Regions from separate parts of the Clostridium zhoujianii genome, predicted to be linked through region 1. Evidence: riboswitches for the same ligand, from Rfam matches in the RefSeq annotation. Region 1 holds a riboswitch; the other holds the start of a gene.
The links. Region 1 has a riboswitch for fluoride ahead of ACSYT2_RS02615 (voltage-gated chloride channel family protein). Riboswitches for the same ligand answer to the same signal wherever they lie in the genome.
Positions count from the first base shown of each region.

Region 2: linked by a shared signal. The riboswitch ahead of ACSYT2_RS17225 (cation:proton antiporter) and the one ahead of ACSYT2_RS02615 (voltage-gated chloride channel family protein) in region 1 are both predicted to bind fluoride.

Region 1 is NZ_JBPUTF010000001.1:579,541-584,622, reverse strand. Features, by position in the region: gene ACSYT2_RS02630 (sensor histidine kinase) at 1-413, opposite strand, end outside; gene ACSYT2_RS02625 (response regulator transcription factor) at 414-1,112, opposite strand; gene ACSYT2_RS02620 (DUF3784 domain-containing protein) at 1,399-1,731, shown strand; fluoride riboswitch at 1,774-1,833, shown strand; gene ACSYT2_RS02615 (voltage-gated chloride channel family protein) at 1,937-3,238, shown strand; gene ACSYT2_RS02610 (ABC transporter ATP-binding protein) at 3,337-5,082, opposite strand, start outside.
Region 2 is NZ_JBPUTF010000005.1:85,797-90,878, reverse strand. Features, by position in the region: gene ACSYT2_RS17245 (PhnE/PtxC family ABC transporter permease) at 1-290, shown strand, start outside; gene ACSYT2_RS17240 (hypothetical protein) at 403-744, opposite strand; gene ACSYT2_RS17235 (hypothetical protein) at 946-1,251, opposite strand; gene ACSYT2_RS17230 (cation diffusion facilitator family transporter) at 1,595-2,497, shown strand; fluoride riboswitch at 2,543-2,602, shown strand; gene ACSYT2_RS17225 (cation:proton antiporter) at 2,670-3,851, shown strand; gene ACSYT2_RS17220 (metallophosphoesterase) at 3,977-5,082, shown strand, end outside.

The sequences.
Region 1 (5,082 bases):
CCAATTTCTACATATCCTACTACCTCTCCTTCAGATTTAATTTCGAAAGTTTTAGTATTATATACCCCCTTATCTTTCACCACCATTGTGTTTAGGGTATTATTAGCTTTTAAAGTATTAGGATCCATGCCCCATATAAGTTTTTTATTATTATCCATTAGGGATAAACAATAATTTCCCATATGTGCCTCATGTATTAACTCACTGCCAGAACGCTCATCCCAAGTCCCTTGACTCTTATATACTTCTTCAAAAGAAGCAACTATTCTTTCATATCTTTTCTCTTGAATATTTGATATGTATTCATTAAATTTACTGTTTATTGTTATATTTACAAATAGGGCAATTAGTAATATTGCAGCTATAGAGCAAACTACAAACAAAATACCTAACCTTCCTCTTAATGTCCTCATTTAATTCTCACCACCAAACTTGTAGCCTACTTTCATAACTGTAATAATATATTTAGGATTCTTCCTATCCTCTTCTATCTTCTTGCGAATATTTTTTATATGTACATCAACGGTTCTATCGTATCCCTCAAAATCCATTCCAAATACTTTACTTATAAGCTGTTCTCTTGATAAAACTTTTCCCTTATTTAATATAAGTTGATATAATATATCAAATTCATTTGGTGTGAAAGATACTTCTTTATCATTAATCTTTACAGTTCTTTTATCATAATCAACACTCAATCTTCTATCATTAAATAACAAATCCGAGGTATTATTTAAAGTATTATTGCTTGTATCTAATCTCCTAAAGAGTGCATTAACCCTAGCTGTCAGTTCTCTAGGACTAAAAGGCTTAACTAAATATTCATCTGCACCTATATTAAATCCATCTATTCTATCTTCTAATGACCCTTTTGCTGTTAGCATAAAAATATGGGTATCTGAAGTTTCTCTTATAACTTTGCATATTTCTTCCCCTCTTATGTCAGGAAGCATTAAATCAAGTATTATTAATTTTATTTCCATTGACTTGAAAATTTCTATACCTTTTAACCCTTTTGTAGCACAGTATACTTCATATCCTTCTTTCTCTAAGTATGCTTTTAATACCTCTGCTACTCTTTCTTCATCTTCAATTATTAAAACCCTATCCATCCCATTTCACCTCACAATTAATTTCAACTATTATAAAATTACTTAAATCTACTTATTAAAAGTACATTATATCAATTTAATTTAAAGATTATATGAAGATTGTTTACAAACATATAGCCTCCATATATTATAAATCTTGTATACAAATATTGGAATATATATTGATCAATTGCTATTTAAATAGGTGTCCACTAATTCCTTGCAAAATAATTTAAGTAGAATATGATACAAGCTATAATAAGTTATATAAAACCATAGTTTATATAACTTAATTTGAGGTGATTTTATGATTGGTGTAATATTAATGATTAGTTTATTTATCCTCATTGGTACCATGTTCTCATTTGGTAAATGGTCCTTTTTAATAGCAGGATTTAATACAATGAGTGAAGAAGAAAAAGAAAATTATGACACCTTATCCTTGTGTAAATTTATGGGTAAATTTATGTTTATGATTGCTTTTTGCATATCATTATTCCTGTTAAGTGATATTCTAATGATGAAAATATTATTTAATATTGGAATTACTCTGTTTATTGCTTCGATAATATTTCTACTAGTATACTCCAATACAGGAAACAGATTTAAAAAAAATAAGTTTTCCCTTCATATATTATAAACCTATATACAAATCTCAGAATCCGTGTTAATATTATTAAATAAAACTGGAGGCGATGGAGTTCGCCATTAAATGCGTAAAGCTGATGACTCCTACAAAATAGCAATTATTATAATTGTTATTTTGTAGGAGTTTTTTGTTGTTTACTTATACAAAATATATTTATTAATCAAGTCTCTTAGGATAAATGAAAGGAATTTATAATATGAAAAGTAATAAAAAAGAAATATTAAATAAGTTGAGTGCTAGTGCAATTTTAAGTCTATCATTTATAAAATGGATTGTTGTTGGCACAATAGTTGGTATTTTTACTGGATCTACTGCAGCTCTCTTTTTAAAAAGCCTAGAGCTAGCTACAGATTTGCGTATGAAATATACATGGCTCCTATTCTTTCTTCCACTTGGAGGTGCTCTTGTTAGTCATCTATATGTAAAATACGGCAAAAGCTCTTCGAAGGGTAATAATTTAATTATTGAAAAAATAAATGATGGTATTGGTAACGTCCCTTTTTCTATGGCACCTTTAGTTTTCTTTGGAACTGTTATCACTCATTTATTTGGAGGTTCTGCTGGAAGAGAAGGTACAGGTGTTCAAATAGGTGCTAGTATAGCTGAAGCTATAGGTAAATTATTAAAGTTAGACAAGGTAGATAATAGAATTATACTTATGGCAGGAATAAGTAGCGGTTTTGCTTCTGTATTTGGTACACCCCTTGCAGGTACAATTTTCGGACTTGAAGTTGCTGCACTTGGTCTTATGAGTTATGAAGCTTTAATTCCAGCTCTTACTGCAAGTATTGTTGGAGATTTCATGGTGTCTTTCTTAGGTGTGCATCATACTCACTATAATGTTGTAGGAATTCCAGAATTAACATTAACTACAATAATTAAAGTGATCTTTGCAGCAATTTTATTTGGCTTAACTAGTAAGCTATTTAGTGAATTAACCCACAAACTAAAAGAATTATTTTCAGAAAGATTCAAGAATCCAGTAATAAAGAGCTTTATTGGAGGTATACTCCTTATAGGTTTAGTATATTTAATTGGAACAAGAGACTTTCTTGGATTAAGTACACCACTTATTTCTGAGTCATTTACTGGCCATGTTCCTCCTCTTACATTCTTAGGAAAACTTTTATTTACTTCTATCACTTTAGGAACTGGTTTTCAAGGAGGAGAAGTTACCCCATTGTTTGTAATTGGCTCAACTCTTGGAAATTCTTTATCAAATTTACTCCATATGTCTCCTTCATTTTTGGCAGCACTAGGACTAATAGGAGTTTTTGCTGGAGCAACCAATACTCCAATGGCTTCCTTTGTATTAAGTTTAGAAATGTTTGGTTCTAAAGGACTTATTTTTGTATTTATTACTTGTGCCGTTAGCTATATGTTTTCTGCCCATACTGGCATATATCTTTCACAGAAAATTGGAATTAGTAAAAGTAAACTAATTGAAGTAGAAGATAATTCAACACTTTTAACTTTTAGATCAAAAAATAAAAAATAAGTATATCTAATGTAACCTAAAACAAAGACTCTTATATCTCTTTTTAAGCCTACTCCCTCTGGGAGCTTTAGCCTTCAAAGAAATATAAGAGTCCTATTTTATATTACATCTTTACTTACTTCAAACTGACTGTAATAAAGAGAAGCATAGAATCCATCTTGGGCTAGAAGACTTTCATGATTTCCTCTCTCCACTATATCCCCATCTCTTACAACTAAAATCATATCTGCATTTTGGATAGTTGATAATCTATGAGCTATAACAAAGCTTGTCTTATCCTTCATAAGTCTTGTTAAAGCCTTTTGAATTTCCACCTCTGTTCTTGTATCTACACTAGAGGTAGCTTCATCTAATATCATAATTGCAGGACTTGTCAGCATTGCACGAGCAATAGTTAATAGTTGCATCTGTCCTTGAGATATAGTAGATGTCTCACTAGAAATTACAGTGTCATACCCATCTGGAAGTGTACGAATAAAATGATCACAGCAAGCTGCTTTAGCTGCTTCTACAATTTCCTCTCTTGTAGCATCCATCTTACCATAAGAAATATTTTCAGCTATTGTTCCTTTAAATAACCAAGTATCTTGAAGTACCATACCAATTTGTCTACGTAATTCACTACGAGGAATATCAGTAATGTTAACACCATCAATTGAGATTGCTCCACCATTTAACTCATAAAAACGCATAATTAAATTAATTAATGTACTCTTACCTCCACCAGTTGGTCCAACAATAGCTACCATTTCATTAGGTTTTACTTCTAAATTCAAATCCTTAATTAAAGTTCTCTCTGGTGTATATCCGAATTTTACATTCTCAAACTTCACTCTTCCATGAGATATTGTAAGGTTACTAGATTCCTTATCTTTAACTTCTTCCTCTTCATCTAGGAATTCAAAAACTCTCTCAGCTCCAGCTATAGCAGATTGTAGTGACATAATAACATAAGCTGCTACAGTAATAGGTTCAGAAACTTGGTTTACATATTGTAAAAATGCTTGAATACCACCTAAGGAAATATGACCATTAATTGTCATAATCCCCCCTACAATTGCTGTTGTAACAAAACCTAATTGATTTAAAAGTCTTATAGTTGGATATATTGCAAAATCAACAAACTGTGCTTTTCTATTTGCTTCAAACTGATTTTTATTAAGCTTAGAAACTTCTTCAATAGTATCATTCTGTTGATTAAACACCTTAATAACAGAATTACCTGAATAAACTTCTTCAACTTTACCACTTAATGTATCCATTGCCGCAAAGTTCTCTGCATAATAGCGTTGACTAAGTTTAGATACAAAGTTTGTTGCAATAGTACTGATTGCTAAGAATATAAGAACTAAAATAGTTAATTTGGGATTTAATAAAAACATAGCAATAATAGTAAATGTAATTGTTAAAGCAGAAGTTATAAACTGCATGAATCCTACTTGCATAACTAATGATACTTTTTCAAGGTCATTTGTAACCTTACTCATAACTTCTCCTGTTTTGTGAGTATCAAAATAACTAAGTGGAAGTTTATTTATTTTTTCACTTATCTCCCTACGTAGAGATAGTGTTAAATTTTCACCAACGCTAGCAATTATATACTGTTGCATATATGTTAGTAAGGTATTAAATATAGAAAGTCCTACTAATATTAAAATTGGCATAGCTAATGCATTAGTCACAGTTGATAAAATGCTCATAGATCCATCAAAAACACGTATTGCATTTACTAGGTTATCAATAGCTTTTCCAATCATAAGTGGTATGGCTGCATAAGCTGCACTGCTAAGTATTACTGATATACCTACAACTAGTAGCTTTTTATACTGGCTACCTAATCTCTT
Region 2 (5,082 bases), on a different contig from region 1:
CACTTAAAGCTAGTGGAGCAAGCTGGTGGCAGATAGTTTTCCAAGCAGTACTACCATCATCAATGACATATATTATGGCTTGGACATTTATGAGATTTGAGATTAATTTTACAAATGGAGTAGCAATGGGAGCAGCAGCTGGAGCAGGGGGAATAGGGTTTGAGTTGTTTATGGCGAGTAATTTCTATTTTAATGTAAGAGAGGTTGGATTCATAACAATTGGAATATTAGTTTGTGCTATTTTATTAGAGACTTTTTCAACACAGGTTAAAAATAAATATCTAAAATAATATTTAAATGTAAATAAGTAGAATGAATAATTAGGGTTAACCTTCTTATTCATTCTACTTATTTTACTTTTTTATTTATTCCCTTTGCTATCTAAAAATAGGTAAAATTAAATTAGTGTAGCAAACAATCTAAATAATCTAAGTCCTGTCTACTTTCATTTATTTGACAAGTAAGGGATTTTATTTGCTTTTCTAAATTTAGAAGTAGGACTTTTTCAGTTTTGCTTATGCAACCAGAGTTACATATAGTCTGTGCAAGGAAAATTAGATTAGCTCTTGTTTCAGCTAAGGTAACCTTCATATCACATAAATCATTATCTAATTTCTTTATAGTTGCATCTACTGGGTCAACATTACAACATTGTTGTGGCTGTTGATCTTTGCATTGGCAATTAGATATTGAGTCAGTGAAATTATCCTCATCATTACAACAGCTATAAATATTTGTTTCCATTTGTATCCTCCTTTAGTTTAGAGTTATTGTCTACACTCTATACTATGATAGGAATGGCATGGAGGTTATAAGTTTTTTTGTTATAAGTATGAAAGGAATGTTATTCATTAATATATATATAAGGATTTATAGAGTACCCCTATGGAAAAACGTACTGAATAAATTGATCAGTACGTTTTTAGATACTAAATCAATTTAGAATTAACAGATTTCATTATCTAAAGATTGAGCACACTTTCTACTTTTTGCAATGCTACAATCAAGAGAATTCAAAGACTTTTCGATAGAGATAAGAAGTTGCTTTTCTTCAGCAAAAATACCACCACAGATACACATAACTCTTACTAAGTTTATTAGGTTAGCACGTGCAGCTGCTATATCAGCCTTCATATCACATAATTCATTATTAATACAATCTATATCATTACAAACTGAATTAGAGCAAGTAGATTCTTTGCATTCACATTGATTATCATTAAAATTGCAACACTCATAAATATTTTCCATTAGTAAAACCTCCTAAATACTTTAAGAACAATTAATAATATATACTATGTTAGTTATTGAATATCTGTTACATATTAAAATAAGGTAACCAAATAAATTAATTATTTATTTAAGCAATAGTAGTAAGATGTAATGATGAAAAACACAAATGATATTATATGAAGTTAAAAAAACAATATAGTACTAATAAACATAAAAATAGGTACTAATATGTTATTTCAATAAAATGTAACAACTACAATTACCCAATAATAGTAAAGAATTTACCCCATTTTAGTTAGTTGTTTGTCCATTTTTAACAAGATATAATGGTATTAGCAGAAATTTGATTGAGGTGAAACAGATGAAAGTGGAAAAAAGCATACTTAAATTTTCAGCAATTGGTGCTTTATTTTTCGCTGTACTTGGAATAGCATGGGGTGTAATGATAAAATCAAGCATGATTATGTTTGATGGATTATATTCATTAATAAGTTTATTTTTATCCATATTAGCAATATATATAACTAGTTATATAGAAAAAAGTGATTTTGAAAAATTCCCATTTGGTAAAGGAATACTAGAACCTATAACGGTGGCATTTAAATCAATAGTTTTAATTGTAATGTGTAGTATTACATTTACTAATGCATTTAAAGAGGTATTAGCAGGTGGTAATCCTGTAGATACAAGTTTGGCCTTAGGGTATTCGATAGTATCAACTGTTGGATGTGCATTCATATACTGGTTTATGTATAAAAAGGGTAAAAGGTTATCTTCGGATATACTAAAGGCAGAAAGTAATCAATGGCTTATGGATACAGTTTTAAGTGCAGCAGTTCTTGTAGGATTTATAATTTCATTTATATTAGGAATGACTTCTATGGCAAATTTAACAAGGTATGTAGACCCAGTGATGGTAATATTAACATCGGGATTATTTATTAGGGTTCCTTTAGTTACTTTAGTTAACAGCCTTAAGGAAATAGCTAATGGAAATGCGGATAAAGAAATTAATGATAAAATATATACTATAGTTAAGGATATAGAAGAGGAATATAACTTCGAAGATTCTTACACAAGAGTAAGTAAAATCGGAAGAGAATTAAGAATAGAAATAGATTTTGTCTTTAATGATGATTCAAATTTAAATGAGCTTGAAGAGATGGATAGAGTTAGAGAACAGGTTTACAGGAATATGACAAATATAAAACTAAAAAAATGGTTAAATGTAAACTTTACTGGAGATAAAAAGTGGGCTCTTTAATAGTCTATAGACAAAATAAATAATAACTGATAGGATAAAAGAGTAAATTAAATAGGCGATGGAGTTCGCCATTAAACGCTAAAAGCTAATGACTCCTACAAAATAATGGTAGTAATATCTTTATTTTGTAGGATTTTTTTATGTTTAAAATAATTAAATTTTGGAGGATTTTATGGCATTAAGTTTAGCAATAATAATTATACTGGGACTAATTTTAAATAAGGTTTTTGAAAAATTAAGACTTCCAGGAATTTTAGGAATGTTATTTTTGGGGGTAATTATAGGACCTTATGTACTTAATTTAATTAATCAAGATATTCTAAAAATATCACCAGACTTAAGGAAGATAGCTCTAATAGTTATATTATTAAGGGCAGGACTTGGTATTAAAAAAGATACATTAAAGGAGATAGGGCCTACAGCTCTAAAGATGAGTTGTATACCTTGTATATGTGAGGGATTTGCTATAGCAGCAGTAGGAAAGGTTATATTAGGAATTTCCTTTATAGAAGCTGGGATGTTAGGTTTCATAATAGCAGCAGTATCACCTGCAGTTGTAGTACCTCAAATGTTAGGATTCATTAATAGAGGAAAAGGAAGTAATAAAGGTATACCAACAATAATTTTAGCAGCGGCCTCTATAGATGATGTTTTTGCTATAACAATTTTTTCAACATTCTTAGGTTTTTACGGAGGAGAGAATATTAATATTACTGGAAAGTTACTTGGAATACCAATATCAATAATTATAGGATTAGTAGCAGGGGGGATTATAGGGATAGCACTTACTACTATATTTAAAAAATATCATATAAGAGATACAAAGAAGACCTTAATGATTTTAGCGGTGGCAATAATACTTACAGGAATCGAGGATATTTTAAAAGATATAATACCTATGGCAAGTCTTCTAGGAGTTATGACTATAGGATTTGTATTGTTAGATAAATATCCAAAGGTAGCAAATAGATTATCTGAAAGGTTTAATAAGGTTTGGGTATTTGCAGAGATAATATTATTTGTTCTAGTGGGAGCAGAAGTTAATATAAATGTTGTATTACATTCAGGTTTACTTGGATTACTTGTTTTAATATTAGGTTTGATAGCAAGATCAATAGGAGTTTTTATATCATTGATTGGAACAAATTTAAATCTAAAGGAAAGATTATTTTGCATTGTAGCATTTTTACCCAAAGCAACTGTTCAAGCAGCCATGGGTGCAGTACCACTAGCAGCAGGTGTTGCATCTGGTGAATTAATATTAGCTATAGCAGTACTAGCAATAGCTGTAACTGCACCATTAGGAGCCTTGGGAATTAAGTACACAGGAGAAAAGTGGCTTAAGAGTAATTAGCTAGGCTGTTTCCTTTATCAATTTAACATAGCTTTTACAGGGGGATAACACTATTATTAAGTGTTATTAACAATGGATAGTTAAAATATAGTTGTGTGTTAAATATAGATAAAGGGGATGGGAAAATGAAGGGTAGAAAAATACTAACAATGCTTTTAGCTACATGCATAATTTCAACAATAGGTGGGATTAGTGGTAATGTACAAGCGAACACCAATACATCAATAGAAAGTATAAGGAAGGTAAATGCCACATTCTATGGGGATACAACCTCAAGTAAGGGATTTACTTGGTATACAGCAAAGGAATTTGGTAATAGTAACTTACAAATAGTAGAGAAAGTAGGGGGGAATCCCGACTTCACAAAGGCAAAAAAATTTACTGGAAGAAGCTCAGTGCCAACAAATTCAAAATCAGAACTTCTTCATAAGGTAGAAGCAACTGGACTAAAGGAAGATACTAATTATTTTTATAGAGTTGGAGATGAGGAGAAGAATAATTGGAGTGAAGTAGGAACCTTTAAGACAGCACCGAAGGGTGGAGCGTTTACATTCATAAATATAGCGGACACCCAAGCAAAGACTGAGGAGGAAGCAGATTTATCAGGTCAAACAATTAGAAAGGCATTCAATACTGTTAAAAATGCTGAATTTATTTCATTAAATGGAGACTTGGTAGATAGTGGTAATAAAGAGGAACAATGGGATTGGTTATTTGCTCACTCACAAAGCAATCTATTAAATACTACATTTGCACCAGTAGCAGGAAATCACGAAAAGCAGAAAAATTCATTTATTGATCATTTTAATTTAAATACTCCCCAAGGCTCAGATACAACTACAGGGGCATATTATTCATATGATTATTCTAATGCTCATTTTATAGTTTTAAATAACAACGAGAATTCAGATGAATATGCAAATTTTACTACAGGCCAAATTGAATGGATGAAGAAGGATGTTAAAGCAGCTAAAGAAAAGGGTGCTAAATGGATTGTTGTAAATATGCATAAAGGGCCATATACAACATCTAATCACTCAACTGACTCAGATATAATGGGTGAAAATGGAGTAAGGAACAAGGTAGCGCCAATTATGGAGGAGCTTGGAATAGACTTAGTCTTGCAAGGACATGATCATATATATTCTCGTACTAAGGCATTAAAAAATGGAAAAGTAACAGAGGAATCAAAGATAACAGAAATTGTTAATGGGCAAAGTGTTGAATACTC